3 regions of the Bacillus shivajii genome follow, and region 2 is predicted to be linked to each of the others. Evidence: riboswitches for the same ligand, from Rfam matches in the RefSeq annotation. Region 2 holds a riboswitch; each other region holds the start of a gene.

Region 1 (10,232 bases), 870 kb from region 2:
TTTTTTTGCAGCTGTTTCTTCATACATTTCGCGTTCGACTTGAATGAAGACATCAGCGATGACGCCGTATGCTTTTCCCCAAGCTTCAATAATATCATCCGTTGCAGCTTCCCCTAGTACATCCTTAATTGCAAGAAGTAAATGCTCGCCAACAATTGGGTAATGCTCTGCCTTGATTTCTAAGCTTCGGTGTTTATGAGCGATTTGTTTTACAACAGGTAAAATCGCTTCTAAATTATCGATATATTGTGCTGCGGCATAAACCGTATTTGCCAATGCTTTCGGCTGTTTTCCTTGTTTTTGATTCGCATGGTTAAAAATATTTAGTAGTTCAGGATGATTTGCAAACATCATTTCATAAAAACGTTTCGTAATTGCCTCACCGTGTTCTGCTAAAACTGGGACCGTTGATTTTACAATATCGATCGTTTGTTGATCTAACTGTGCCGTACTCGTTGTCATTTATATCCCTCTCCTTTAAAACTATTTACACTATGTAAAAGATGTATTTAAAATATATGTTTAATTATAGGGGTGCTCTCGTGAGAAAAGCAATATTTTAAATACATGTTTACAAAATGTTCACATTTATTATTGAGGGCGCAGTGAGGCAAGTTCGTATATTTTTATGTTATAGTGTAAGAAATATTTCACTTTCGTTTTTTAAAAATGAAGGAAGGTGATGATCATGCAGTTAACGATTTATACAGATTATACGTTGCGGGTTCTTATATATTTAGGGATTCAGCCTGAGGACCAGCGATCAAATATTAAAGAAATTGCAAACTTCTATAACATATCTAACAATCACTTAAGCAAAGTTGTTTATGAGCTCGGGAAACTAGGTCTTATAGAAACTGTCAGAGGGCGTAATGGTGGTATTAGGTTGGCTGTAGCTCCTGCTGAAATTAATTTAGGTGAAGTTGTTCGGCATACTGAGCGTCCGATCAACCTTGTCGAGTGTTTTGACCCTGAGAAAAATACTTGTAGAATTAGTCCTGCTTGTAACTTAAAAGGAGTCTTAAATGAAGCACTAAACGCTTATTTAAGCGTACTTGATTCTTATACATTGAAAGACTTACTCATCAATAAAGACGAACTAAAACAGATTCTTAATAAGTAAAAGAGGTTGATTCATGAGTGCTAGGCACTGATAAGTCAACCTCTTTTCTAATGGAAGATTTTTCGACAAGTCCCTGGTACAAAAATAATTTTTCAGAATTTTTTATTAAAGTGGTTGCATTATCCATTTGTTGTTATATAATAAAACGAGATAAAGAAACACTGTTATAAAACAAAGGTTTTTCGAAAGGAGTTTGTATGATGGGATTTGTAAAAATTGGGAGGCTAAAAGTCGATCACGTATTTTGTGATTTTATTGAAAAAGAAGTTCTCCCGGGCACGAATGTTAGCCCAAATGCTTTTTGGGAAGGAGTACAGCAGCTCATATTTGATTTTGCTCCTGAAAATGAACGGCTACTTGAAAAGAGGGAACTGTTACAGTCTAAGTTAAACAAGTGGAACAAAGAAAGAGAAGGAACAGAAGAGTTAGTAGAATACCAACGTTATCTTGAGGAAATTGGTTATTTAGAGGAGAAAGTAGATGACTTTGAGATTCAAACAGATGGCATCGATGACGAGTTGAAGGTGCAAGCTGGGCCACAACTGGTTGTTCCAGTAAACAATGCAAGATATGCACTCAATGCAGCAAATGCTAGGTGGGGGAGCTTATATGATGCTCTTTATGGAACAGATGTCATAGATGAAGATGATGGTGCAATTCGCACTTCTGATAAATATAATCCGATTCGTGGAGAAAAGGTTGTAACAAAGGCGAAAGAATATTTAGATGAATTTGTGCCTTTAAAATCTTCTAGTCATAAGCACGTATTGAAATATGTCATTGAAGGCGAAGACTTAAAAGTGATGTTACGAAATGGTAGAAAAGATGTTTTACGCGACCGACAACAATTCAAAGGTTATCGAGGAATAATGGTAGAGCCAACCAACATTTTGTTTAGTAACCACGGCTTACACATTGAGATTCAAATTGATCGCCACAATCCAGTAGGAGCAGCTGATGGTGCTGGGGTAAAGGACGTTGTTGTTGAAGCAGCATTAACGACTATTATGGACTTTGAAGACTCTGTTGCGGCGGTAGATACGGAAGATAAAGTGCATGTGTATCGAAATTTGCTAGGGCTTATGAAAGGGACGTTGTCTGCTTCATTGCATAAAGGCAAGGAAAAAATCACAAGAACGTTAAACGATAATAAAGAATTTATTTCAAAGGAAGGGGATCTTCTTACTTTACCGGGGCGCTCCTTAATGCTTGTAAGAAATGTTGGGCATTTAATGAAGACAGAAATGGTTTTAGATGAAAATGGATCTCCTGTACCAGAAGGAATCATCGATACTATTGTCACTGGTGTCATTGCAATGCACGATTTGACAGGAAACAGTCTTTACAAAAACTCAAGACAAGGTTCTGTCTACATCGTTAAGCCGAAAATGCACGGCTCAGAAGAGGTCGCGTTTGCTAACAAGTTATTTAATAAAGTTGAGGATTTATTACAGGTACAGCGACACACATTGAAAATCGGGGTGATGGATGAAGAACGACGAACATCCCTTAACTTAAAACAATGTATTCGTGAAGTGCAAGACAGGATTTTCTTTATTAATACAGGTTTTTTAGATCGCACGGGAGATGAAATTCATAGCTCGTTTTACGCAGGTCCGATGATTCGTAAAAAGGATATGAAAAAAGCGACATGGCTTCATGCATATGAGAAATCTAACGTACAAGTCGGATTATCAGTTCGTTTAGATAAACAAGGACAAATTGGAAAAGGCATGTGGCCAATGCCAGATGAAATGCAAGCGATGGTTGAACAGAAAGAGGAACATTTAATTGCAGGAGGGAATACGTCTTGGGTGCCGTCGCCGACTGCAGCAACACTGCACGCACTGCATTATCACAAAATAAAAGTAGATTCGATTCAAGAAAACTTGAGGAAAGGATTTACAAACTTAACAGGAAATCTATTGCGCGTCCCTATACAACATAAAGTTAACTGGTCAAAGATAGAGATTCAAGAAGAGCTAGAAAATAATGCACAAAGTATTCTAGGTTATGTTGTTCGTTGGGTTGAACACGGTGTTGGTTGTTCGAAGGTACCTGATATTCATCACGTCGGACTTATGGAAGATAGGGCCACACTTCGAATATCGAGTCAACATATGTCAAATTGGCTTTATCACGGTATTTGTACAGTGGATGAAGTCATTGAAACAATGAAAAAGATGGCGTGTGTTGTTGATGAGCAAAATGCGGAAGATCCTGCCTATACGCCAATGTCAGATGACTACGATAAATCTGTTGCTTTTCATGCCGCTTTACAGTTAGTTCTTGAGGGCGAAAACCAACCGAATGGTTACACTGAACCGATTCTTCATCGAAAAAGGAAAGAATATAAGGAATCATTAGGGAAGCAAGTTTATCAATAAAAATGAAAGGATGAAATCGATGGAATTAAAGCAAATGAGAAGTGCTGAAAAAATGATTGATCGCTGGGTGGAACAACAACTTCATTTCGGGAAATCTGTTGAAGATTTCAATGAGACGATGTTCGTATTTGGTAATCAAATTTTCCAATTGAGTACTGATGGATATGGAGGATTTCAAACAAATAAGAAGGAAGCAAATAATGTCGTTGTTTTTCGTCTGCCAGAAGAAAAAGAGTTAGGTTATGTTTGTAGATCGTGTGGTTTGGACCATGACGATGAGAAAGCTGTACTAGAATGCTGTGCATTTCTTGATTAATTTTTTTGGCGATTCTGTTATACAACAAATAAAAAATATATGAATTGTATTTTAACAAGGAGGGTGTTTTATGTTAACAAGAAAAGAGCAAGCGAGAGAAGTTGAACAATCTTGGGAGAATGACAGGTGGGATGGTGTGAAAAGACCATATCAAGCAGATGAAGTTGTTAAATTAAGAGGATCAATTGTTATTGAACAAACGTTAGCAAAAATGGGGGCAGAAAGGCTTTGGAATTTAATGCAAGATGATGACTATGTCGCAGCTTTAGGAGCATTAACCGGCAATCAAGCCATGCAACAAGTGAAAGCGGGATTAAAGGCCATTTATTTAAGTGGTTGGCAAGTAGCAGCGGATGCGAACTTAGCTGGCCAGATGTATCCTGACCAAAGTTTATATCCGGCAAACAGTGTACCCCAAGTTGTAAGAAGAATTAATCAAACATTTCAACGAGCAGACCAAATTCAACAAGCGGAAGGTGAAGGAGATACGTATTGGTTTGCGCCAATTGTTGCTGACATGGAAGCAGGGTTTGGTGGACAGTTAAATGTGTTTGAATTAACAAAAGCTATGATTGAAGCTGGTGCAGCCGGTGTTCATTTAGAGGATCAATTGTCATCAGAAAAGAAATGTGGCCACTTAGGAGGGAAAGTGCTATTACCTACTCAAACAGCAGTCAAAAATTTAATAGCAGCACGATTAGCTGCCGATGTAATGGAAGTGTCCACCGTAATTATCGCTCGAACAGATGCAAATGCAGCAAACTTAATTACAAGTGATGTTGATCCTTATGATCATGAATTTTTAACTGGTGAGAGAACAGCTGAAGGTTTTTATCGTACAAAGGCAGGGCTTGATCAAGCAATTGCTCGAGGGCTTGCTTATGCACCTTATGCGGATCTCATTTGGTGTGAGACGAGTGAACCGGATTTAGATGAAGCACGCAGGTTTGCTAATGCGATCCATGAAAAGTACCCTGGAAAACTATTAGCTTATAACTGTTCACCTTCTTTTAATTGGAAGAAGAAGCTTGATGATACGACGATTGAGCAGTTCCAAAAAGAGTTAGGGGAAATGGGGTATAAATTGCAGTTTGTCACATTAGCAGGTTTCCATGCATTGAATCATAGTATGTTTGAACTTGCATACGATTATAAAGAGCGGGGAATGGCAGCATATTCAGAGCTCCAACAAGCTGAATTCGCATCAGAAGAAGCGGGGTACACAGCGACAAGACACCAGAGAGAAGTTGGAACAGGATACTTTGATGAAGTATCTCAAGCCATTACAGGAGGAGCATCTTCAACATTAGCTTTAAAAAATTCAACAGAAGAAGAGCAGTTTGAGGGTGTAAAATAAGTGCAAACTTAAAAAGGCTAAGGTTCGCCACCTTAGCCTTTTTAAAATTATCGATTTTTCGACAAGTCCCCGGTACGAATAAACAACACTTTTAAGTAACTGCCCTCGGGGAATTGAGGGACAACTTGAAAGTCGCTTGGGAGAGAATGTTCCTCTAGAATACTATATTTCTGACCTTTTTCATTAAAAGCTTCATCAATAAATGCTTTGAATTTTTTCATTGGTACTTTGGCAGCGTTGGTTGATGCAACAATAACGCCACCTTTTTCTGTAATATCAATCGTTTGTTTTAAAAGGTGCTTATAATCTTTTTCGGCACTGAATGTTCGTTTCTTTGAGCGGGCAAAGCTCGGCGGGTCAAGAATGACTAAGTCGAAAGAAAGCCCCTTTTTTACCGCATAGTTATAATAGTCAAAAACGTCTTGGACGATGATGTCATGTGCTTCATAATCAAGGCTGTTCATACTAAACTGTTCGATCGTTTTTTCATAGCTTCGATTAGCAAGATCGACACTCGTTGTTTTTTCAGCACCACCGATCGCTGCGAAAACTGAAAAAGCTCCTGTATAGGAGAAAGTGTTCAAAACACGTTTTCCGTTCGCGTATTTATCACGAATCGATTGCCTTACTTCTCTTTGGTCGAGAAATACGCCAACCATCGCACCTTCATTTAAATAGACGGCAAAGTTTACACCGTTTTCTTTCACGACGAGCGGGAATTCACCTCGCTCCCCCGTAACAAAGTCATCGTCGTCAATATATTTTCCACCTGTTTTGAAGCGCTTTTTTTCATAAATTCCTTTAAAATCACTTACTGAATGTATAGCTTCGATGATCGTATCTTTAAATGTATACATTCCTTCACTATACCAGTTGAAAAGGAGATAACCATCGAAGTAATCAATTGTCAGTCCACCAATTCCATCTCCTTCTCCGTTGAACAAGCGAAAAGCAGTCGTGTTAGGATCTTCATAAAAGGAAGCGCGTTTTGCGAGAGCTTTAGCTAGTTTTTTTTCAAAAAACATTTGGTCAATCTTCTCATTTGGCTTTTGTGTAAGTACCCAGCCGTACCCCTTATTTTGTCTTCCGTAATAACCGCGGCCGAGAAACGAACCTTTTTCATCCTCAAAGTAAAGTAAGGAGCCTTCACTTTTCAGCGAATCAAGGTTTGTTATTGCTTCCTTGAAAAGTAACGGGTAACCTGACTTATATTTATTTGCATGTCGTTGTTTAATTTTTATTCGAATTTCATTCATATTCCATTCATCCTTTTCTTAAAGCTTATCCATATTCTTTCACGAAATGGCTGATAAAACAAACGAGACTAGATTTTTGAGCAGTTAATACGTTCCACTTCACTTAATTGAATCAATTTCCATCATTTCATTTTTTGCGCAGTGAAACGAATGATATTATAAATATTTCATTAAATGTACGTTTTATTTGGAAGTGAACGTAACAAAAGACGGCGACTCTCGGAGGATCAGCGACGAGTAACCGCAAGAGCAAGGAGCTGAAGATCCACTTAGGCGAAGATTGTTGAGCCTAAGTTAGCTGAAGACAAGCCCTCGGGAAAGCGTCCCTCTGAAGTGAAGTTCACACTCATCATACGGAATTTCGCATAATATTTTGAGTTATGAAATTAATTCAATTATGTTAAAATATGGATGGGAAAAGGGGGTGGTTATAATCGAACATCATAAAAATCCTATTATTTCGATAAAAGGGTTAACAAAACGTTTTGGAAGTAAAATGATCTTAAATGATATAGACCTTGAAGTAGAGGAAGGGAAATTTTTGGTTATATTGGGCTGAATCGAGCAGGGGAAAGTATGACAGTAAAGATTATGCTGAGCTAATCCAAAATTATAGAGGATCAGTGAAAATTTTTGGTGAAGAGTTAAAAGAAGATGAAGTTGCATATAAAAGACGAATTAATAAAAGTCTTTTAGTGATAGTCAGAAATGATATATTTCATCACAAATTTAGCGCTCTAATGAACACCCAAATAATTCCATGTGCCTGGCAACTGGAATTATTTGGGTGAATTAATGATATATAATTGGGGCTTGGTTTGGATTTTCGTCTTTTAACGAAATGTGTAGGTCATGTTCATAATTAATGGATGCATAAAAGATTTTTTGTAGGTCTCGTATTCCACGGGCATGCAACTGTTCAAACAACCACGATTCAGTAAGTGACAAATCTTTAAGTACGGACGAATAAATGTTTCCTTCCACAATGACCGGGTAAGCAATATCCATTTTTTTATTCTTGATTTGCAAGTCTTCTCTCGTGACGGTTTCTTTATCCCCTTTTTTTAATACACTTAAACCACCACTTGCTTCTAGGACCGCTAGATGTACATCATTAACATCAAATACATTCTTTTCTCGAAGCATTTGTAATAAATTATCAATCGAATAACGATTCTTTCTTAGGTTTTCTCTTAAAATCTTTCCATTATAGACAATAATGGTTGGTTCAAATGTAAGTAATCTACCTATTTTCCGGTTGGATAATTTTAATTTTGCAACGAGTCGTTGAAGCAAGGCAGTTGTTACAATCGCAAATGCTGTAGGGATGTGTTGAATTTCTGGGTCGGCAATGTCTGCACCAACAACATTTGCAATTGTAATAATAACGAGAAAATCGAATACGGGTATTTCACCAATGGCTCTTTTCCCCATAAAAAGTGCAAAAGCCAATAATAATGGAAAGATCGTGACGACTCGTCCTAAAACAACGGCAGAGTCCGATAATGTTTGAAGCATGTTTTCCATTCCCCTTTATGTTCCACTTTTTTCTAGCTTTCTACAATTAGCAACAATTATGAATGAATGGATTCAATTTCTAAAATAATTTATCAGAACTATTATTTAATGCAATAAGGAGTGGAAAAGTCCATATAACAGTATTGTCGAAAACTATCTAGCACTGGAGAAATAATATTCAGAAAATTACTTCATAAATAAGCTAAATGAAATAGGCTTGATAGCATACGGTTATGGGAAAATTTATGAAGGATTAAACTTTTACTCATTTATTTTACATTAATTTGGGTTTTGGTAGTCCGTTTATACTACAAAAAGGAGATTGGGGTTTATCGAGATACAATGAAAATGTCGAAAGATAGACCTTCAGATGGATATTTATTTTTTGTCTAGTCCATTATGATGAGTTTAAGAGATCTGATACGTGAATAACCATTCTCGATCTCGATAAAGGCAAAACTAGTGAAAACTAGTGACGCAAAGCTTTAGGGGCTTCTGTGCGAAAGCGCAATGCCAGCCAGCTACCGAAAGATTTGGGGCAGTTTTGTATATTTAATATGGAGTAAGATGATGGGAATAGTTCGTTTTTGATCTATTTCTATCCTATTCTATATGAATGTACAACTGCATGACAGATACCCCACCTTTCGGTAAAGGTGGGGTATTTTCATTTTGGAGGTGAAGAAAGTGAAGGTTGTAAACCTGAGCAATGAAAATGTGCTCGCAAGTGATGTAAAACAAGCCTACAGTTTTTTGAAACGCTTGAAAGGATTAATGTTTACAAAAGAGCTTGGCTCAGGAAAAGCAATCCATTTAAAACCCTGTCGATCCGTTCATACGTTTTTTATGAACTACGCCATTGATGTCATTTATTTAGGTGAAGGAAATAAAGTTGTCGCTATAAATGAGAACTTACAGCCTAATAAAGCAGGAAAGCATTATAAATATGCAAGGTCAGTGGTAGAACTTCCTGTTGGTACTGTATCTCACTCGCAAACGAAAGTTGGAGACGTGTTATCTATAAATGAATAAAAAATATGAGGAGCGTGTGAACATGAAAAAGTTTATTAAAGGATTATTTTTAGAAGAAGAAGGACAAGGAATGGCCGAGTACGCGTTAGTATTAGGAGTTATTGCAGTAGGAGTCGTAGCGATCTTAGGAATTTTCGGAAACACAATCATGGATATCTTCAAAGACGTAACAGAAAGAATCGGTGGAGACACAAGCGGAGTTTAATCAAAAAATAAAAAGAGCGGAGCGTGTAAAACATGAAAAAGTTCATTAAAGGATTATTTTTAGAAGAAGAAGGGCAAGGAATGGCGGAATACGCGTTAGTATTAGGAGTTATTGCAGTAGGAGTCGTAGCGATCTTAGGAATTTTCGGAAACACAATCATGGATATCTTCAAAGACGTAACAGAAAGAATCGGCGGAGACACAAGCGGAGTTTAATCAAAAAATAAAAAGAGCGGAGCGTGTAAAACATGAAAAAGTTCATTAAAGGATTATTTTTAGAAGAAGAAGGCCAAGGAATGGCGGAATACGCGTTAGTATTAGGAGTTATTGCAGTAGGAGTCGTAGCGATCTTAGGAATTTTCGGAAACACAATCATGGATATCTTCAAAGACGTAACAGAAAGAATCGGCGGAGACACAAGCGGAGTTTAATAAAAAAATAAAAAGAGCGGAGCGTGTAAAACATGAAAAAGTTTATTAAAGGATTATTTTTAGAAGAAGAAGGACAAGGAATGGCCGAGTACGCGTTAGTATTAGGAGTTATTGCAGTAGGAGTCGTAGCAATCTTAGGGATTTTCGGAAACACAATCATGGATATTTTCAAAGATGTAACAGAAAGAATTGGCGGAGACACAAGCGGAGTTTAATCATAAAAGATAGAAAATGGAGGAGAGTGTGAATGACTTTATTAAACAGTTTATTAGTGGTTGTTCTTATCATTTGTATTATTACCGATATTAAAAGCAGAAAAATTTATAATAAAGTCCTTTATCCAGCACTTGTTGCGGCTTTCCTCCTAAATGCTTTATTCTTTGGATGGGAAGGATTGTTAAGCAGTCTACTTGGATTTTTGGTTGGACTCTTGATCCTACTCATTCCATATTTGATGGGCGGCATGGGAGCTGGAGATGTCAAGCTATTAGCAGTGATCGGTGCAGTAAAAGGAGCGGCATTTGTTTTTACTACAGCAATATATATGGCTGTTTTTGGTGGCTTGATTGCGCTTGGCGTACTTCTATTTAGAAAAGGGTTATTAGGAA
Region 2 (10,232 bases):
AAGATTGGGAAGAAGAAGGAATTGATTCAAATCATACAGAGGTTATTGAAGCATTGCGAAACTATATTTTTGAACAAATAGATGATGATGTGTTTGCTAGTTTGCATATTGATCGAGAGCAACGTGACTTAGGGGTCATTGTTCTCTCTTTTACAGAAGAGATCAATGATGAACATAAAGAACAATTAAAGTCGTTAGCAGAGGATCCAGCAGAACTTGTATTTCGAATCGTCGATTATACAGAAGATGAATTGATCGAAAAGCAGCGTGAAATTGATTTGAATGCTTTTGAAGCGGATGGGATCGAAATTCATTATACGAGTGTTGATGTGGTTGGAAATACTGTTGAAGTTGGGATTTCACCATTCAATGAAACGAATAGGCAAATGATTTATGATCATCATGGATCAGATATGGTAAATGTTGTTGCAGGTGAAAAGGTTATGCCGTTCAACGAAGGAGAAAGTATTGTAGTAGAGGATCAATTGGTAGAAAAGGATGTGCAAAACCAGAATTTCTTCCAAAGTCTTTTTCAATCTATTAGATCTTGGTTTTCAAATATCTTTTAAAAATTCATGAGAAATAATAGAGGTTTCGTTAAAAGGGCTGTCCAAGGTAACATGTTTAACATTAAGTTTTACATGTTGCCTTTTTATTTTGGTTTTTATTAAATAAAGCACTCGAATCCGTTTACAGGCGGATGCTTTCACCTCTAGGCACAAGCGCGACATCCGTTCAAGCTGCACTTCGTTTGCTTTCGCGGTGTCTTCTTTGCACCTCTAGGCACAAGCGCGACATCCGTTCAAGCTGCACTTCGTTTGCTTTCGCGGTGTCTTCTTTGCACCTCTAGGCACAAGCGCGACATCCGTTCAAGCTGCACTTCGTTTGCTTTCGCGGTGTCTTCTTTGCACCTCTAGGCACAAGCGCGACATCCGTTCAAGCTGCACTTCGTTTGCTTTCGCGGTGTCTTCTTTGCACCTCTAGGCACAAGCGCGACATCCGTTCAAGCTGCACTTCGTTTGCTTTCGCGGTGTCTTCTTTGCACCTCTAGGCACAAGCGCGACATCCGTTCAAGCTGCACTTCGTTTGCTTTCGCGGTGTCTTCTTTGCACCTCTAGGCACAAGCGCGACATCCGTTCAAGCTGCACTTCGTTTGCTTTCGCGGTGTCTTCTTTGCACCTCTAGGCACAAGCGCGACATCCGTTCAAGCTGCACTTCGTTTGCTTTCGCGGTGTCTTCTTTGCACCTCTAGGCACAAGCGCGACATCCGTTCAAGCTGCACTTCGTTTGCTTTCGCGGTGTCTTCTTTGCACCTCTAGGCACAAGCGCGACATCCGTTCAAGCTGCACTTCGTTTGCTTTCGCGGTGTCTTCTTTGCACCTCTAGGCACAAGCGCGACATCCGTTCAAGCTGCACTTCGTTTGCTTTCGCGGTGTCTTCTTTGCACCTCTAGGCACAAGCGCGACATCCGTTCAAGCTGCACTTCGTTTGCTTTCGCGGTGTCTTCTTTGCCGCAGGCAATGCGGTCTGCTTCCTCGTGACCCGTGCCTCTTCCTCTGCTAGTAGAGCTTTGAAGTGTATCCGTCGAGGCAACTCGAAGCTTATTCGTGATGTAAACGCTCTTTGCTGATACAAGTCATAGGCGTCACGTGTTTTAAACAGCAACTAAGATTGTAAAGCTTTTTTTAGAAAAATGTACGATTCGATTTGACATTTTTCGCAATAAGTTATAAAGTATTAATTGTTCAAGTCGTTTAATACAAATTAAACAAATAATACAATTTGTACATAGTGGTAACCATTATTTTGCAGGAAACGAGGTGGACCTTATGAACAGTAATGAAGATATGCAAAGAGTAGAAGAAGCACGTGATGTAATGATTAGTGCCCTTGCACAAACGATGGTCATTTACGGAGTCACTCCTTCAGTAGGGAGAATTTACGGTGTTTTATATTTTTCGGAAGTGCCGATGTCTTTAGATGACATAAAAGATGAAGTTGCCATGAGTAAAGCAAGTGTTAGTAACGCGATGCGCGAACTGTTAGAAACAGAAATGGTTATTAAGGTATGGAAAAAGGGTGAGCGAAAAGATCATTTTATTGCAGAAAAAGATTTTATGAGAAATTTTATTAATTTCTTTGTAAAGAACTTACGTCAAGAACGTAGTTTATTTATGAAAGCGAATGAGCAGGCAAAGCCAATATTAGAAGAGCTTTCGGAATCTTCGTCAGATGAAGTAAAAGACATTGCAAAACAAGACTTGGAAAACTTGAACAACTCGCTAGATTATTTTGATTGGACCATGCGATTAGCAAATGCGTTCGAATCGCATGAAATTTTTAAATATATCCCTAAAACTAAAGATAAATAAATGGAGGTAGTTGAGATTTGGATGTAAATAAAACAGCTTTAGTATTAATTGATATACAGAAAGAAAGTAACTTCGGTATTGATGGCGTTGAAGAAGTTGTACAGAATGCGAAAAATTTGATCAGTAAGTGCCGTGAGAAAAACATTCCGGTTATTTACACACGACATATTAATCGTGCTGATACAATCGGCTTATCAGATGGTGAACCGTTGCATGAAGATGGAACACCAATCTATTATTCTACTTCAACTGATAGCTATGAAGTTTTTGAGGAAATAGCTCCTGAGAAAGAAGATGTTGTCATTGATAAGTACCGCTGGAGTGCTTTTTATGAAACTTCTTTAGATCTAATGTTAAGAAACCTAGGAGTTAAGCACGTGATAATCGGAGGATTTGTAACAGATGGTTGTTTAATGACTTCTGTTTTTGATGGTTATTTCAGAGACTATCAAATCAATCTAGTAAAAGATATGTGCGGAGCCTCCAATGAAGGGGCACATATGGCATCGATCTTAATGATGGCCAATTGGGTGTATAACTTACAAGTTTATGATACAGATGAATTAGTTAAAAAGCTAAATGGTGAATCGTATCGAGCATGGAAGTCTCCGGGCGCTGATTCGTTACAATTCACACCAGAAAATATGAGAGAAATGTTTAATAAATTAAATAAATAATAAAGAATCAAGAAAGGTGATTAGGATGAAGAAAAAGTTAGGATTATTACTAGTAGGTTTATCTGTAGCTGTACTAGCAGCATGTGGTGAAGCAAATGACGTTGATGAAACAAATGAGCCTGCAGGTGATGAAGAAGAACAAACGAGTGATGTCGTTGATGGCGAGACGATTGTCTTTGGTTTAACAACGTGGACAAGTACGGAAGCTCCGACAAACATTGCAAAATTAATTTTGGAAGAAGCAGGGTATGAAGTAGAATTTTCAATGTTAGATCAACCAGTTATTTTCGAAGGGTTAGTAAATGAAGACGTTCATTTCTTTATGGATGCATGGCTTCCGTATACTGAAGCAGAACTATGGAGCAGATATGAAGATGATTTACAAAAAGTAGCAACAAGCTATTCTGATGTTCCACTTGGCTGGGTTGTTCCTGCCTATGTAGAGGAAGATTCTATTGAAGATTTAGTAGGAAATGCTGATAAGTATGACGGTCGTGTTGTTTCAATTGATCCAGGAGCTGGGATTGTTACATTATCTGAGGAACTTATCGCAGAGTATGGTATTGGTGATGAGTACACATTAACTACATCTAGTGAATTTGCGATGATGGCTGAAGCTGAAGAAAGAATTGCTGCAGAAGAACCGGTTATTTTTACGGGATGGAGACCACACTCGATGTTTGCGAAGTTTGACCTTAAGTTTTTAGAAGATGAAAAAGAGATCTTTAAGTCAGATGACGTTTATGTTATTTCTTATAACGGAATTGAAGATGAGTATACGAGAGCTTATGAAATTTTATCTAACTGGAGTATTGAAGTAGCAGATCTTGAAGAGATGATGCTAAAGTATGAAGAAGATGACGTTCCATTTGAAGAATCAGCGAAACAATGGATCGAAGACAATCGTGACCAAGTTGATGAAATGCTAGGAAATTAAAGATAGAAAAAGCCGTGTCTTTGAGGCACGGCTTTTCTACATAATAAATCATTGATAGACTTTTTTTAACAAATTTCACAGATAACAGGAAGAGGAATTGTAGTTACGTTTAGAAAAGTCGTGTAAATGATCTTATATGAATGGATTTGTATAAATGAAGTTGGTGAGTCGTTCTCACTTAAATAAATGATAGAATTCTTCTGAAAATCATTCTGTACAGTTTTTTCGGTTTATACGGAATTATGGTTTAATTAAAAAGGATTTTTTAATAAGGCGATCGCAAGTTGCGATGCTTGAAAAAAACTAGAGGAGTGTTTTACGTTTTGGATCAAAGTGATCGGTCAATTTTAAAAGTTTCTGTCGGTATAGCCGTGTTGTTTGTATTAATAGGAGTGATCATTCCACAGCAGTTAGCTTCTGTGATGGGTGTCGCTCAAGGGTTTGTTCTTGAATCATTCGGTTGGTTCTACCAATTAGTTGCAACGTTCTTTTTAGCATTTGCGATCTTTATGATCTTTAGTAAATATGGAAAAATAAAGCTTGGAAAGCCTGACTCAAAGCCAGATTATAACCGTCCAACATGGTTTGCGATGTTGTTTTCAGCAGGGATGGGAATTGGACTTTTATTCTATGGTGTGTCTGAGCCAATCTCACACTTTGCTGTACCACCAACAGGTGATGGAAGTACAGAAGAAGCTGCGACCCTTGGGATGCAGTACACATGGCTTCATTGGGGATTACATGCATGGGCAATTTATGCGATTGTTGCATTAGCTCTTGCTTATCAAAAGTTTAGAAAAGATGCTCCAGGATTAATGAGTTCGACACTTCAACCAGTACTTGGTGAGAAGGTGAAAGGTCCTGTTGGGAAAACAATTGATGTTGTTGCGGTATTTGCTACGTTATTCGGAGTGGCAGCTTCTCTTGGATTAGGTTCTCAACAAATTAATGCAGGGTTAGAATACTTAGTAGGAATTCCAAATAATTTTGGTGTTCAAATGATCATTATGGCGATCATTACAGTACTTTTCATTGTCTCAGCAAGTACCGGTATTTCTAAAGGGATTAAGTATTTAAGTAATGCCAACATGACAATTGCTACATTGTTGTTATTTGCAGTGCTTTTCCTAGGACCGACGTTATTTTTATTAAATATGTTTACGACAGGTTTAGGAAGCTATGTACAAAACGTTGCGTTTATGGGACTTCGTTTGTCACCGTTCGATGCAGATGAGTTAGCATGGACACAAGGATGGACGATCTTTTATTGGGCATGGTGGATTTCATGGACACCATTTGTCGGGATGTTCATTGCACGAGTTTCAAAAGGACGTACAATTCGTGAATTTACGGTTGCAGTATTATTAGTTCCAACGGTTGTATGTGGTTTATGGTTTACGGTGTTTGGTGGAACAGGGATTTATTTAGAGTTATTCCAAGGACTTGATGTATCAGGACAAGGTCTGGAAACGGCGTTATTCTTTGTTTATCAAAACTTACCATTAACAGCTCTTTTATCTGTTTTAACCGTGGCGTTAATTACAACGTTCTTTGTTACATCAGCAGATTCTGCAACATTCGTGTTAGGAATGCTGACGACAGGTGGAAAGTTAAATCCTCCAAATCGAGTGAAAATTACGTGGGGATTAATTTTAGTTGCATCAACATCTGTTTTAATGTACTCAGGTGGATTGGCAGGCTTACAAACGGCGATTATCGTCAGTGCATTACCATTGTCCTTTATTGTGCTTGTGATGTGTTACGGTTTAGTAAAAGCACTGAACAAAGAATTAAAAGAGCTCGGACAAAGCAACAAAGACGGAAAACAAAAGATGAAAAAAGCGAGTTAATATCCAAAGACTGTCACAAATGTGTACGCACAAATGTGGCAGTTTTTTTATGTCCGTTAATCCTCAATTTTGACTATAAAGCATAGGACATTTCCATAATATTACCACGTGCCTGGCACCTGGTAATATTTGGGGGTATTTTGTTATGCGTTTAAAATCCTAGTTTTGTCTATATTTAAAGTTTGTAGGAAAAAACAATAATACTGTATAGGAAGAAATAACTAGCCTGGCTATTGATTTTAGGTAATATTTTATGGTAAAGTACAATGTGCAGAGATTGTTAAAATAAATCAAATTATGTCGAAAAAATAAATAGTAAGGGCAAACTGTTTGAAAAAGCAGGACGCAAAGCTAAAGGGGCTAAATCTAAAAGATACGCCAGCCAGCTGCATAAATGTTTCATTTATTCAAGCTGCCCATTATGTATATGTAAGCAGCTTTTTTTATTTATATAAAAAGACCGTGTACAGCACCTGACTTCAGCTCTTTGCTAAGATTTATTAATAGCGTAATCAATAAATACCTTTAAGTTGCCTCAATGAATACGCATTAGAAAAAAAGGTGAAGAAGAAGAGATGATGGTAAAAACATTTCTCGTACATGATGATCCTTTTACAGAAACGAGGTGAAACGAAAAAGGCAAACCTATGGAAACGTAGTGACGCAAAACTAAAGGGACTAAGGCATAACAAAGCTAAGTCAGCCAGTTGCCGTTTGACAATGACAAACCATAAAAAAAACTTGGGAGGATCTATCATGCTTGAAGTGAAAGAAAGAATCGAAACACAAAGTGCAAAAATCATATATATAGATTCAAATAATGACTTTCCTGAAAATGTAAAAGATGACATATCTAATCAATTAAAAGCAATGTATATGAAAAAAGTCCAAACAGACCACCCTTCAATAATGAAAGAAGGCCATTCGTGGGTTGTACTATTAGTTGAAAAGCTTACACCAGAATCATTTTACCACTTACAAGAAAAGCTTCATTCTTTTAAAGCAGAACATTCTACGATATTGTTAGTGAGTAAAGAGCCAATTGGAAAACAAATTTTTAATTTCTTATCATTACCTATAAATGGAATCGTTTCATTACCATACTTAGAGAATCATTATGAGATCGTGATCAAATCCCTAATAGAAAAGCAAGCATTTCTGGAACCAGAAACACATATTAATCTCACATTAGAAATAGAAAATAAAAAGATGAGGTTAAAGCCGATTAAAACCCTTAAATTAAATAAAGAAAAAATATCTCTAGTATTAACAGAAAGAGAATGTGCTGTTCTTGATTTGATTTTAGATGGCTATAACAATAGTAAAATTGCAGAAAAATTATTTTTTGCTCACTCTACTGTTACAACCGTTATAAGTAGGATTTTAAAGAAAATGGACGCAAATGATCGTACAGATGCAATGGTTAAAGCAATAAAGAATGGTTGGGTAGATGCTGAAAGATAAAAAGGAAGGGGTGACTCATGTCACCTCTTTTTCATAGTTTGGGAATTTAAAAATAAGGAGTTTGTCGATAAGTTTTTATCTAGTTGGTACATCTAGCAACAAAAAAAGTCTGATTTTTGGTATAATGCTAACGTACATCAAAGATTTTCAAGTAAAGAAGCGAGGTATATTATTTATGTTACACCACCGAGTATACATAGCAAATGCCAGTAGACCATGGGTAACATTTATACATGGGGCAGGCGGAGATTCAACGACTTGGCATAAACAAGTAAAAGATTTTAAGAAACACTTTAATGTATTATTAATAGATTTACGAGGGCATGGTAAATCGAATGGTATCCCTTGGCAAAAAGGTGATTCACTAGAAGATATTGCAGATGAGGTTGTAAATGTCCTTGACCATCTACATATTAAGTCAACCCATCTAGTTGGCATTTCTCTTGGAACGATCATTATTCAGACAATGGCACAAAAACATACGGACCGTATTGAATCAATGATTTTAGGTGGTGCAGTCATTCAACTAAATGTTAGGACAAAGTTTTTAATGGCTCTCGGTAATTTAACGAAATATATTATTCCGTATATGTGGCTTTATCGCTTTCTTGCATGGATTATTATGCCAAAGAGTAACCATATTGAGTCGAGGAGTGCATTTGTAGATCAAGCGAAGAAAATGTGTCAAAAAGAGTTTATTCGTTGGTTCGCCCTACTAAAGGCAATGAACCCTCTACTAGAACGATTACAAACAAATTTTAATGGTATTCCAACCATGTTTATTATGGGAGAAGAAGATTATTTGTTTTTGCCAGCAGTAGAAAAGCTGGTTGAAGAAAAAGAAGGGTTATTGTTAAAAAGAATTGAAGATTCAGGCCATGTCTGTAACATCGATCAACCAAGGCAATTTAATGATGAAACGATTAAATTTATATCTACTTATCACAAAACAGAAGCGGTTTAAATTAATGGAGAAAACGAAAAACGAGCATTGGAGAATAACATCCATGCTCGTTTGTTTATTAGGTAAAAATGAAAGCAGCAAAACTAAAAATAAATGTTACTAATGAGGCCATAATAACGGACTAACAGCACCTCTAAAACAAAAAAAATCCCTGGTGCCTGGCACCTGGGGATTTTTGGTTTATGGATGTGTTTTATTTATTTTCCAAATCTCTGATGCATATTCTTGAATCGTTCTGTCACTAGAGAATTTACCAGAGTAAGCGATGTTTGTGACGCTCATGTTCATCCATGTTGAGCGGTCGCGATATGCTTGCTCGACGAGTTCGTGAGTTTCTATATAAGGGTCGAAATCTTTTAAAACAAAATAAGGGTCGTTGTGATATAAAATGTTGTAATAAATATCTTTGAACTCGATCTCCTGTGAGCCAAAAACACCTTCATTTAATTGATCTAAAATACGCCGCACGCGATCGTCTGTGTTATATATGTCTCGCGCTGTATATCCTCCGTGTTCATAGTAATTTAATACTTCATCAGCCTTAAGACCGAACATAAAAATATGTTGATCGCCAACTAAGTCACGAATTTCAATGTTTGCACCATCCATCGTACCTACAGTTAACGCACCATTCATCATCATTTTCATATTCCCTGTACCTGATGCTTCTTTACTCGCTGTGGAGATTTGTTCACTAATATCTGTAGCAGGAATGATTTTTTCTGCAAGGCTTACATTGTAGTTTTCTAAAAAGACGACCTTCAGTTTTCCGCGAATATCAGGATCGTGATTAACAATTGATGCAACGGTATGAATGAGCTTAATCACTTCTTTTGCTAAATGGTAGCTCGGTGCTGCTTTCGCCCCAAAGATAAACGTTCTCGGTGTAAGATCTAAGTTCGGGTTATCTTTTAATTCATTATAAAGGTAAATGACGTGAAAAATATTTAACAGTTGACGTTTATACTCGTGCAACCGTTTAATTTGCACATCAAAAATGGAATGTTCATCAATTTTTATCCCAGTCCGGTCATAAATTAATGACGCTAACGACCGTTTGTTTTCAAGCTTTACTTTGTCGACCTTTTCTAAAAAACTGGCATCTTTCGAGTAACGAAGGAGGCTAATTAATTGGCTCGGTCGACAAATCCAATTTGGGCCAATGACTTCACTAATCACTGTTGATAAGCGAGGGTTTACTTGAAGGAGCCAACGACGGTGAGTTACTCCGTTCGTTTTATTGTTAAAACGATCTGGAAATAGCTGATAAAAGTGTTTCATTTCTTTTTTCTTTAGTATGTCTGTGTGGATCTTCGCAACTCCGTTGACACTAAAGCTTCCGACAATAGCAAGACGTGCCATATGGACTTGTTCATCAGCAATAATGGCAAGCTCAGGAATGACGTCGCGTAATTCAGGGTGGTCAAACCATAAGCCTCGGCAAAAACGTTCATTTATTTCATCAATAATCATGTAAATGCGCGGTAGTAACTCTTGAACCATCGTTTTTGGCCATTTCTCTAACGCTTCACTTAACGTTGTATGATTCGTATAAGCAATTGTATGACGAGTGATCTCCCAGGCCTGATCCCAACCAAGGTTTTCGTCATCCATTAAGATACGCATGAACTCAGGGATTGCAAGACTTGGGTGCGTATCATTAATTTGAATGGCAATATACTCTGGTAAGTCACTGAGTGGTGCACCGATTTGTCGTTTGAAATGTCTTAAAATGTTCTGGATACTAGCTGAAACGAGAAAGTACTGTTGTTTTAACCTTAGCTCTTTACCTTCATAACTTGAATCATCTGGGTATAAAAAACCTGAAATTTGTTCGATCGAATGTTTATGGTCAAGATGGTGGTAATATTTTGAACTTTTGCTCGTTAAATAATCCGTATCTCTTGTAATCGACTCTGCACTCCATAGACGCAATGTATTGACAACTTGGTTATTGTAGCCGACAAC
Region 3 (10,232 bases), 450 kb from region 2:
TCTCGAATAAATGATTGGTCAATTTTCAAAGTATCAATAGGGAAACGTCGTAAATAACCTAGAGATGAGTAGCCTGTCCCAAAATCATCGATCGAAATTTTAATACCTAACTCCTTTAAGCGTTTTAATGTTTTAAAACACTCTTCTCGATTATATAGTAAGTCATTTTCCGTAATTTCAAGGTCAAGTTGTTCTGGTGGTAGACCTGTATTGTCTAAAACTCGCTTAACATTACCTACAAAGTCTGGTCTTTGAAATTGAATAGGTGAGATATTAATACCCATCCGTAAAACAATCCCTTTATCATACCACTCTTTCCCTTGCTTACATGCTTGCTCTAATACCCAATTCCCAATGGGTACTATAAGTCCTGTCTCTTCTGCAAGTGGAATAAATGAGCTCGGAGGAATGTTTCCTAACTCATCATCCCTCCACCTTATCAGTGCTTCAACACCGATTACTTTTTTTTCCTTCATATCAATTTGAGGTTGGTAATATAATTGAAAATCCATTGTTTCAGCTGCTAACCTTAAACGTTTTTCGGTCTCAAGCTTTTCAACATATTTCGTTTTGATCGAAGGAGTGTACCATTGGTAATGGTCTTTCCCTCTTTCTTTAGCATGGTGCATTGCTAGCTCCGCTTGATACACAATCGAATCAAAAGATTCCCCATGATAAGGAAAATCTGAAATGCCAATACTCGCTGTTATAAAAAATTCATTACCATTGATAATAAATGGCGTTTGAAAACATTGTAAAATTTCTTCTGCTACTTGATGAATTTCGTTGTTAGAACTAGGTTCATTTAACAATATTGAAAATTCATCACCGCCGTAACGATAAACGGTTACATTTGTATTTTCAACACTTTTTAATGAATTTGCAATCTTTTTTAACAGCTGGTCTCCAGTGAAATGTCCGAGCGTGTCATTATAAAATTTAAAACGATCCAAATCAATGAAAAAAACAGCAAATGAACGGCTTGTGTCTACTTTTGCACTTTGAATTTCGCCGATAATATCTTGCTCGAATTTTTCGCGGTTAGGAAGATTCGTTAGTTTATCATAAATAACCAATTCTTCAATGGTTTGTTCAGCTTGTTTTAGTTTGGTTACATCACGATGAATAATGATATACCCACTACTTTCTTTATCATAAGAAAATATGGGCATGGAATACCTTTCAAGGGTGACACTTTCCCCACTTTCTACTTCCAATACACAATCTGAAACAGCTTCACTTCCTCCATGAAAAAAGCCGTTTTCATTTTCACTGTGGTCAAAGAGAGGTTGAACATAATCGACATATTTCTCTCCTATAAGCTCTGTTGTTTTATAACCTAATAAAGAAGCAAATTCTTCACTTATGTACGTAATGTCACCATCTTTTGTAACGATAATAAGAAATGAAGTCTTTTCTAACGCAAACTTTAGCTTATGAACAAGCTCACGATAGGGACGCCCTTCCTCCTCTTCCTTCTTACTATCATCTTCTTGCTGCTGAAACCACACATTTTTAAACCACATTGGTAAATCATTATGTTGATATGGTTTCGTAGTAATGTTCGTCTCTTTGTTCTTCATATTTTCCCTCCTTGGATGAAAAACATTATGCACGGTCGTTCTAGGGGGAGAAACTGTGAATACCTTCGATAACACAGCTTCCAAATAAACCTTTAGAGCATATGAATCAAAGTTTTTATCCCTATAAAAACACAAAAACCGACCTTCAATAAGGTCGGTTGCACTACTAGCTCCAGCATGTCAAAGTGCCCAAATGAAGACATGGTTTCATCGCTTCCTCTTTTATTTTTCGATTTCTTGTAAATATATCTATTACTATTCTATTTTTTTGGAGATAAATAATCAAGAATTTTGGTAAATATTTTTATAAATTGTTTTAATATAGTGAAAATTGTTACCCCTTCCCCATTTTTCATGTTTTGATTTTAGACAAAAAGTTTTCACAGCGTTGTCATATAACAAGCGTTTTTTCTGATTTTTCCATTCTATAATAATAGTGAGACGTACTTTTTAAGAAAGCGAGGTGAGGCGGTTGAATATTAAGCTGTACATTACGCGAAATATAATAGGTAAAGTTGTCGAAAAAAGGTTATTGGAAGTGCTTAATGATATCGGAATTCATGTAAACCTTGACGTTTATTATGAGGATGCCTCTCCAACTCAAGGGATCATTTTCACCCCAACATTGTTAGTAAATGGACAAGTGATGAGTACCGGAAAAGTACTATCAAAAGATGAACTAACACAAATTTTTATGTAGCTTGTTTCTTTTGCCTCCACTTAGGGTATTCTAATAGATAAAACGTGGCTTTCACTACTCTGGAAAAAACGAAAGAAATCAACACCATTGGAATTAAAGCCTTAATCAACTCTCATATAACGAATGATAGTACACAAAAACCTCAAGCTGTTAAAGGAGGAACAAAAATGGAATTTGTCGACTTAAATTACGGAAACCTTAAGTCTGTAGCATATGATGAAATAATGAGGGAATTGCATGTACGATTTAAAGACGGCGATTACATGATATATTATGAAGTGTTTAAGCCTGATTATGTTGGGTTATTGTCTAGTGAAGATCATACTGATTTTTTTCAGGAAAGAATCCAACCAAGGTACCCATGTAAAATGATTAATGACCGTTAGAACAGGTGCAAATAGACAAATTCATAAAATGAAAACTTGCTAATAAATAATAAAGACTTCCGTTTAACTTATCACGCAATTGCTTATGATAAGTAAATGTGAAGTCTTTTTCTTTCACGTGAAGCTCGAGACGACAAAATGAATAAAAAAAATAGTGGTACAACATATACGAGTTCGATAAAATAGAATTGGATAGATTTCCCTTATTTACAAGGACTACATACAAGGAGGGTTATTAATGAGAATTGGAGTACCTAGAGAAGTGAAGAACAATGAAAACCGAGTTGCACTTACTCCAGCGGGGGTCTTATCATTATCTCAAGCAGGACACGATGTGTTTGTTGAAACAAACGCCGGAATTGGAAGCGGTTTCACAAATGAAGATTATACGAATGCTGGAGCTGTTATTTTAGATACAGCTAAGGAAGTTTGGGACCAAGCCGAAATGGTGATGAAAGTTAAAGAGCCATTACCTTCTGAATATGACCACTTCCGTGAAGGCTTAATTTTATTTACGTATTTACACTTAGCTGCTGTACCAGAATTAGCTAAAGCACTAACGGAGAAGAAAGTAACAGCGATAGCTTATGAAACGGTTGAAGTAAATCGTACACTACCCTTACTAACTCCAATGAGTGAAGTTGCTGGAAGAATGGCGGCCCAAATTGGGGCTCAATTTTTAGAGAAGCCTAAAGGTGGAAGTGGTGTTCTTCTTTCTGGTGTTCCAGGTGTTAAACGTGGAAAAGTAACTGTTATTGGTGGCGGTGTTGTTGGAACGAATGCAGCGAAAATTGCTATGGGACTTGGAGCCGATGTAACAATTATTGACTTGAGTCCTGAACGCCTACGTCAGCTAGATGATATTTTCGGTACAGAAATCAATACGCTCATGAGTAACCCGTTAAACATTGCAAATGCTGTAAAAGAATCTGATCTAGTCATTGGTGCAGTTTTAATTCCTGGAGCAAAAGCCCCGAAATTAGTTACAGAGGAAATGATTCAACAAATGAAAGACGGTTCTGTCGTAGTAGATGTTGCAATTGACCAAGGTGGTATTATCGAAACTGTTGATAAAATCACGACACATGATGCCCCTACGTATACTAAGCATGGTGTCGTTCATTATGCTGTTGCGAATATGCCTGGTGCCGTTCCTAGAACTTCAACAATTGGTTTAACAAATGTTACAGTACCATACGCACTTCAAATTGCAAACAAAGGGGTTCTACAATCACTGAAGGACAACCCTTCACTTGTTAAAGGAGTCAATACCGCTCAAGGATACGTTACTTATGAAGCAGTGGCTCGCGATTTAGGGTTTGAATATCGTTCAGTAGAAGAAACGTTATTATTACAGTAATCAAAAAAGAGGCTGTCCCAAGTGGACAGCCTTGTCTTTTTAATATCACACTTTTTATTAGTCATTTGTGACTAACTTGTTTAATTTCATTGTTAGTTCTTCAAGCTCATTGAAGCGACTTCTAACAGATTGAATACGTTCGTGCTGTTCCTCTACTGAGGCGAGAATTTCTTCTACGGAAGCACTTGAGCTTTCTGTATGCTCTGTTACAGTCGTTATTTCATCAATTATTTTTTGCGAAGCATCATTGATTTCAAATACTTTTTCTTCAACATGTTTTGCTTGTTGTGCAGATTGTTCTGCTTGGCTATCAATTTGTAAAAACTGATTTGATACAGATTTCGTGCCTTCCAACCCTTGTTTCATCGCTCTTTCACTATCATCTACTTGTTTTTTTACTTTTTCGATCTTTTCATGAATGTGATTAAGAATCGTACTAATTTCATTTGTTGATTGCTGGGACGTTTCAGCTAATTTTCTCACTTCATCAGCAACAACAGCAAAACCTCTTCCTTGTTCTCCAGCTCTTGCGGCTTCAATCGATGCATTTAAAGCTAGTAAGTTTGTTTGTTCAGTAATTTCTCGAATAGACGCCAGAATTGTGCCTATATCTTTACTTTCTGAATACAAATCATCAACAATATCTCTTTGACTCTCGACACCTTCATACATCTGTTCCATCTCTTTGGTGAGGTCTTCTATATGCGTTTGTCCTTCTTGTGTGGCATTGGTAGTCGCTAGTGAACGGTCTTTCATCTCTTTGACATTCTTTTTTACATCACTCATAAACTTACCTGTTTGAACCACTTCTTCGTGCATATCTGAGACACTAACTGCAGATGTTTCAACACCTTTTGCCATTTCTGTGAATGATTGACTAATATCATCTGAAATACGTTCTGTTGATAAAATATGCTCTTTTAATGTGTCACTAAACGAATTAATGACATGTATAGACGTCTTAATTTCTCCTAATAGCTGCTGAAGCTTTTCATTACCATCTTTAACATCTCGATTCTGCTGATCGACCTGTTTTTGCATATTTTCACCTATTCTCGCTTGGGCAATTAAAGCAGATGTAATGATGATAAACATGACATTAAGAGATATTAAAATATCATAACCTGCGTTATAAAACATTTCTGTTTGGTATGTAATAAAGAAATAATTCGAGAGGATAAGCCCTGTTACTGCTGACAACGCGATTGACCGGAAATTATGATAAAGAGTAATAAATGCGATTGCTACATAAATCATCATATAATTTGATAGCTTTGGAGATGTACTAACCATAAAGAAAATAAGGATAGAAAAATTAATGACGACGAGGTATTGTACATAAAAAACGAAGCTTTTAGTATATAAAGTGACCATTGTAATACTACCTACTGCAATAAAACCAAAAACCCCAAAAGTGATAATTCCTTGTGTTGGAACTTGTGCAATGAAATTACTCATTAACCCTAGTAAGTAGGCAAACCATAGTAGCTTCACCATCATTCGGTTCCTACTATTCATTAATTCAAAACGACCTTCCATCAGTTTCTCCCCCCAAAATATCATGAATGACTCTTCATTCATGATAGTTGTATACATATTCTTTTCTCTATGATAAAACATTACCAATTTTCTCACTTTTTAGCAATTGTATTTCTCATTAATTCTACAACTTTTTCATGCGGCATCGGTCCACTTAAATAAAAACCTTGGCCCTTCTCACATCCCCAACTATGCAACGCATCAAATTGAGATTTTGTTTCGATGCCTTCTGCCACAACAGATACACCAATTACTTTCGCTAAATGCAAAATCGATTGAATAATCCCATTTTGAACTTTTTCGCATCCAGTCCACTGAGATAAGAAGCTACGGTCAATCTTCACTTCATCTATTGGCAAATCTTTCAAATAACTTAGCGAACTGTAGCCCGTTCCAAAATCATCAATACTAATTTTCATGCCTTCTTTCCTTGCCTTTGTTAAAATTGAGGAGCCTTCTTCAGCATTGATCGCTAATGATTCTGTCAGTTCCATGACAAAGTGGTTAGGAGTCAGCCCGTTCTTTTTTATAATTGATAATAGTGATTCTAAAAAGTTCGGTGTTATCAGTTGTTTCATACTAAAATTAATTGAAACTGGAAACTGCATCCCGGTGCAAACTTTTAATAGCTCATGATGGTTTTCACATGCTTTATTAACAATCCATTCTCCTAAAGGGTGGATAAGTCCCGATTCTTCTGCTATATCAATGAATTTATCAGGAGATAAAAGGCCCCGTTTCGGATGGTGCCACCTAACAAGAACTTCAAGACCACCCCAGTCTTGCTTCGAAAAATCCCACTGGGGTTGATAAAATAATTCCAGTTCACCTTCTGAAATTCCTTTTCTCAACTGTGATTCCACTTCAAATGAAGTATGAATACCCGTATCGATGAAAGGAGAGTAAAGTTCAAATGATTGCTTCTCATTTCTTTTTGCGATATCAAGCGCAATGTTTGCATTTTTTAACAAACTAGCAAATGACTCTTGTTGTTCTGTAAAGTTTGCTGATCCAAACTTTATCGACAATGAAAAGTCATAGCCTTCCATATAAAATGGCTGCTCTAATAGCCCTTTTATCTGGTGGCAAAACATTTTCACATTGGCTAGTCGAGTAGAATCAGTCATGATTAAGCAAAGAAATTTATCATCACCAAGATGGACCCATTGCCATTCATTGGGAGTATTTGTGATAAGCTTATATAGAACACGCTGTAAAATCGCATCTCCTATATGAAAACCGAAAGTATTATTAATGGCTTGAAAACGAGAAATGGTCATAGAAATCACCGAAGCACAGCTTCTTTCGCTTCGTGATTTTTTCCATTCATTAAATTTATGTTCTAATACCTTATGAGGTGCGTATATAGAAAGGCTATCTCTTAGATCCTTTTGAAGAGATAGCTTTTCTTGATGGTTACGTTTATGTTTTACTGAGCGGTGAATGAACCTCGGCACAAAGACGACCACCTTTTCTATTTCAGTGTTTCAATCCAATCGGTAATTCTGTTTACTTGTGTTAAACGTTCATGTTCTGTTTGATGTGGGTGTTCAGAAATATAAACAGCTTTCATCCCTTTTAACAATGCGGGGGCAATTTCATTGATAAAGTTATCGCCAACTGAAACCATCTCTTCTTTTTCCACATCATATTGTTTTTGCAATTCAGTAAATAAACCGTCTGTTTGTGTAGGTTTTTGTGCGGAAGTAATGATGTGTTCAAAAACATTTTCTAGGTTTAACTCCTTTAAAAGTCTACCAACATCTTCACGGTCACTGTTTGTCATTAGAACAATCGATGCAGATTTCTTTAATTGTATTAAAAATTCCCTTAATCCTAAAATTGGTTCAAGTTTGAATTCATCACTTACCATATATTCTTTCGTTTCGTGATACCTCGGTTGACAATCATCCACACCGTGATGCTTAGCACATGCAAACGGAAGCCACCAACCGTCTCCAATGGCTACAAGGTTTTCAAAATCAAATGTTAGCTGTTCTTTCCCATACATTCTTTCCACTTCATCTACTTTATTCCCTTTCCAATCATGAGCTTCAACAACTGTTAATGTCATCGGGTCAACCGTAACTGCTAAATCTCTATTAACATCATAAGCTTTCCCTATCTTTACAGGATGTTTACCATCTTTCATGTTTTCGTAATCAGACCAAAATTGACCATGCTTTTCTTTAGGAACATCATTTAATAAACGGTTTGCATAAAAATCAAAGTGATCAGTTCCTTCGTATAAGGTGCCATCTAAGTCAAAAATGTATAAATTCCCTTGCAAAATCATTCACTTCCTTTAAGTATTTTAGTTACCTAAGCAATCATCTAATAAATATCACTACTTAAAGTAAGCGTAATATAAAGCTAACATCCCTTCAAGTAGAAGTTCTCTACGTAAATAAATAAAAAAACATTCGACATAAAACTAATTCCACAATTTTTCTCAATCAATTAGATAAGCGTACTATGTCAAATACTTTTTTTAGATTTTTGTTTATACCAAATAAACCCGTCTTAATAATTGGTGATAATTGGTAATAAGAAAGCGACTGACAAAGAACCCTATGAAAGTTAACCACTACTTCTCAAGTCTGAAGTCGTTATCCTCGTGTTCAATACTGTAGGGATGCATTCTGGCATAAGTACAATCTTTTGATTTCATTAACGTACAATTCGCATTTACAGGACGAGGTGGATATTGCTTAACTTCGAGGTCTGAATGCCTCTAGAATTTTGATCCGATCTCACCTCGACCTCAGAAGCAGTGGTAACTTTATTTGTTTTTTAATTATGCAGCTGATAAAGTTTTATGACTTGTGTTAGTTGTACTTATCAGACAGTTGTATGATAGTTTTTTATTGATTTCTTCTAAGATTTCATATGGTGTTACTTTCGAAATAAATGGCCTTTTATCACGAAGCATCGCAAAGGCAATTTTAATAAACTTGTTCCCTAAGGCAATAAAAACTTTACGAGCGTGTTTTCCTTTTTCTTTTAATCTCGCTACAAATGGTTGTAGATCTTTATTGTGCATAGATAGGCAACGACCAAGGTTATAAATGATATAACGAAGGTGAGGATTTCCTTGCTTCGAAATGCGCCCAAAATACCCTTTTCCACCACCTGATTGTTTCATGATAGGATTAGTTCCAGCTTTTTTAATGATTTGTCCAGGGTTCTCGTATTGAGAAATATCACCTATTTCGCTATAAAGTTCTGCAGCGGTGACCACGCCGATACCACGAGTAGACAGAAGGAGCTTGCCCTCCGTTTGAAGAAGGAGTGTTTCAATCTCTTGTCCAAATGAACGGATATTTTTGTTTACCCTTTCTAGATCTTCCAGCTTAGTTTTAAGTACAACTAGTTCTGGTCTAAGCTCTGCAAGCGAGCGAGAAAGGGCCTGGTTTGCCACATACAAGAGCTTTTCAATTGTACTCTTACGCAATTTCAAATTGTGTTCCTTAGAAAGCCTTAGAAGCCCTACTTCTCCTAGCTCAAGGATATAAGAAGGATGTGGAAAATGACTCATGAAGAAGAGGGAAGACTTCCCCCAAAAGTCGCTAAAAACTTTAACTTTTTTCCGTTTGTTTCCTTCTTGGACGGCATAGCCTTGAAATTCACGCCAAATGTGATCCATTAACACCCGGATCTCCATTTGAAGAGAAGAGCGCTTTCTGATTTCTTGTCTCCTCACTCTTGTGAAGGTAAGAAGTTGACGCTGGATACCTTCTGCCAAAGTAAATTCAGTGCCTTTATTATTCTTAATACAGTGGGCAAGGGCTACGAGGTCTATATCATCTGTCTTACACCAATTCAGTGCGCTAGCACGCTCCTCGAAGGTAGTATAAGCATTGAATATTTTAACACCAAATCCTTTATAGCCAAGCTCACGGACAATATCCTCATAGTAATGTCCAGTAGCTTCAACACCAAGGAAAATTCTTTGAGCGTCATTGTTCGTAATCGCATTATTAATCTTTGAACATAAGTAAGATATTCCATCTGTATTGACAGAAAAGAAAAATGGTTTCTCAATAACATCGCCAAAGTAGTTGCATATCAAGGCCTTTTGATGAAGTTTCGCTGCATCAATAGAGACGATGAGTACTTTTTCTAAGTCCACTCCTCTCAATTGATCTCGAAATAAACTTCCTTTTTTGCCTTGAATATGATAACTTTTACTAGTCCCCATATGACTTCAACCTCCATTTTTGTGAGTGGGTGATGAGATTGAGTTCCTTGTCAGGTACTTTAATCTTACTTGAAGTCGCTGGGGATTTTTTATGTTTTTTATTGGTAATTACATTATTTCATACACCAGAAATTATTTTAATATGACTACATTAAGAGATATAAATATTAATATTTCATAATCTCTGTAAATTAATTTCGAATTTTGTAAATCTTTTGTAAGGATATCATTAATATTCTAGTATTCCTCATATTCGTGTTATATAATCAATGTTGTATGACATATTACATTTAAAAGTGAGGGGTTAAAACATGAAAAAATTGATGACAACTTTATTCTCTTCTGTTCTTGCACTATCACTAGTAGCGTGTGGCTCAGATGAAGAAGAAACAACAGGCGGTCAAGACGATACAGGAAGTGACGACCAAACGGAAGAATCAACAGATCTTCCTGATGAGATCGT

What was found. Region 2 has a riboswitch for cyclic di-GMP ahead of LGQ02_RS16580 (response regulator transcription factor). Riboswitches for the same ligand answer to the same signal wherever they lie in the genome.
Region 1: linked by a shared signal. The riboswitch ahead of LGQ02_RS20635 (DUF192 domain-containing protein) and the one ahead of LGQ02_RS16580 (response regulator transcription factor) in region 2 are both predicted to bind cyclic di-GMP.
Region 3: linked by a shared signal. The riboswitch ahead of LGQ02_RS14565 (sensor domain-containing protein) and the one ahead of LGQ02_RS16580 (response regulator transcription factor) in region 2 are both predicted to bind cyclic di-GMP.

Annotation. Positions count from the first base shown of each region.
Region 1 covers NZ_CP084703.1:4,306,666-4,316,897, reverse strand. The annotation lists gene hmpA (NO-inducible flavohemoprotein) at 1-462, opposite strand, end outside; gene LGQ02_RS20665 (Rrf2 family transcriptional regulator) at 689-1,123, shown strand; gene LGQ02_RS20660 (malate synthase G) at 1,321-3,510, shown strand; gene LGQ02_RS20655 (hypothetical protein) at 3,530-3,826, shown strand; gene aceA (isocitrate lyase) at 3,897-5,183, shown strand; gene LGQ02_RS20645 (class I SAM-dependent rRNA methyltransferase) at 5,231-6,439, opposite strand; gene LGQ02_RS20640 (DUF421 domain-containing protein) at 7,232-7,957, opposite strand; cyclic di-GMP riboswitch class I at 8,400-8,486, shown strand; gene LGQ02_RS20635 (DUF192 domain-containing protein) at 8,645-8,989, shown strand; gene LGQ02_RS20630 (Flp family type IVb pilin) at 9,012-9,194, shown strand; gene LGQ02_RS20625 (Flp family type IVb pilin) at 9,227-9,409, shown strand; gene LGQ02_RS20620 (Flp family type IVb pilin) at 9,442-9,624, shown strand; gene LGQ02_RS20615 (Flp family type IVb pilin) at 9,657-9,839, shown strand; gene LGQ02_RS20610 (A24 family peptidase) at 9,872-10,232, shown strand, end outside.
Region 2 covers NZ_CP084703.1:3,433,955-3,444,186, reverse strand. The annotation lists gene LGQ02_RS16605 (hypothetical protein) at 1-569, shown strand, start outside; gene LGQ02_RS16600 (GbsR/MarR family transcriptional regulator) at 1,830-2,372, shown strand; gene LGQ02_RS16595 (cysteine hydrolase family protein) at 2,390-3,049, shown strand; gene LGQ02_RS16590 (glycine betaine ABC transporter substrate-binding protein) at 3,075-3,986, shown strand; gene LGQ02_RS16585 (glycine betaine uptake BCCT transporter) at 4,310-5,836, shown strand; cyclic di-GMP riboswitch class I at 6,147-6,230, shown strand; cyclic di-GMP riboswitch class I at 6,465-6,551, shown strand; gene LGQ02_RS16580 (response regulator transcription factor) at 6,593-7,300, shown strand; gene LGQ02_RS16575 (alpha/beta fold hydrolase) at 7,476-8,264, shown strand; gene LGQ02_RS16570 (glycogen/starch/alpha-glucan phosphorylase) at 8,445-10,232, opposite strand, start outside.
Region 3 covers NZ_CP084703.1:2,987,794-2,998,025, forward strand. The annotation lists gene LGQ02_RS14565 (sensor domain-containing protein) at 1-1,583, opposite strand, end outside; cyclic di-GMP riboswitch class II at 1,727-1,810, opposite strand; gene LGQ02_RS14570 (thioredoxin family protein) at 2,056-2,283, shown strand; gene LGQ02_RS14575 (KTSC domain-containing protein) at 2,451-2,669, shown strand; gene ald (alanine dehydrogenase) at 2,908-4,029, shown strand; gene LGQ02_RS14585 (methyl-accepting chemotaxis protein) at 4,087-5,649, opposite strand; gene LGQ02_RS14590 (putative bifunctional diguanylate cyclase/phosphodiesterase) at 5,661-7,025, opposite strand; gene LGQ02_RS14595 (HAD family hydrolase) at 7,043-7,864, opposite strand; gene LGQ02_RS14600 (IS110 family RNA-guided transposase) at 8,366-9,769, opposite strand; gene phnD (phosphate/phosphite/phosphonate ABC transporter substrate-binding protein) at 10,081-10,232, shown strand, end outside.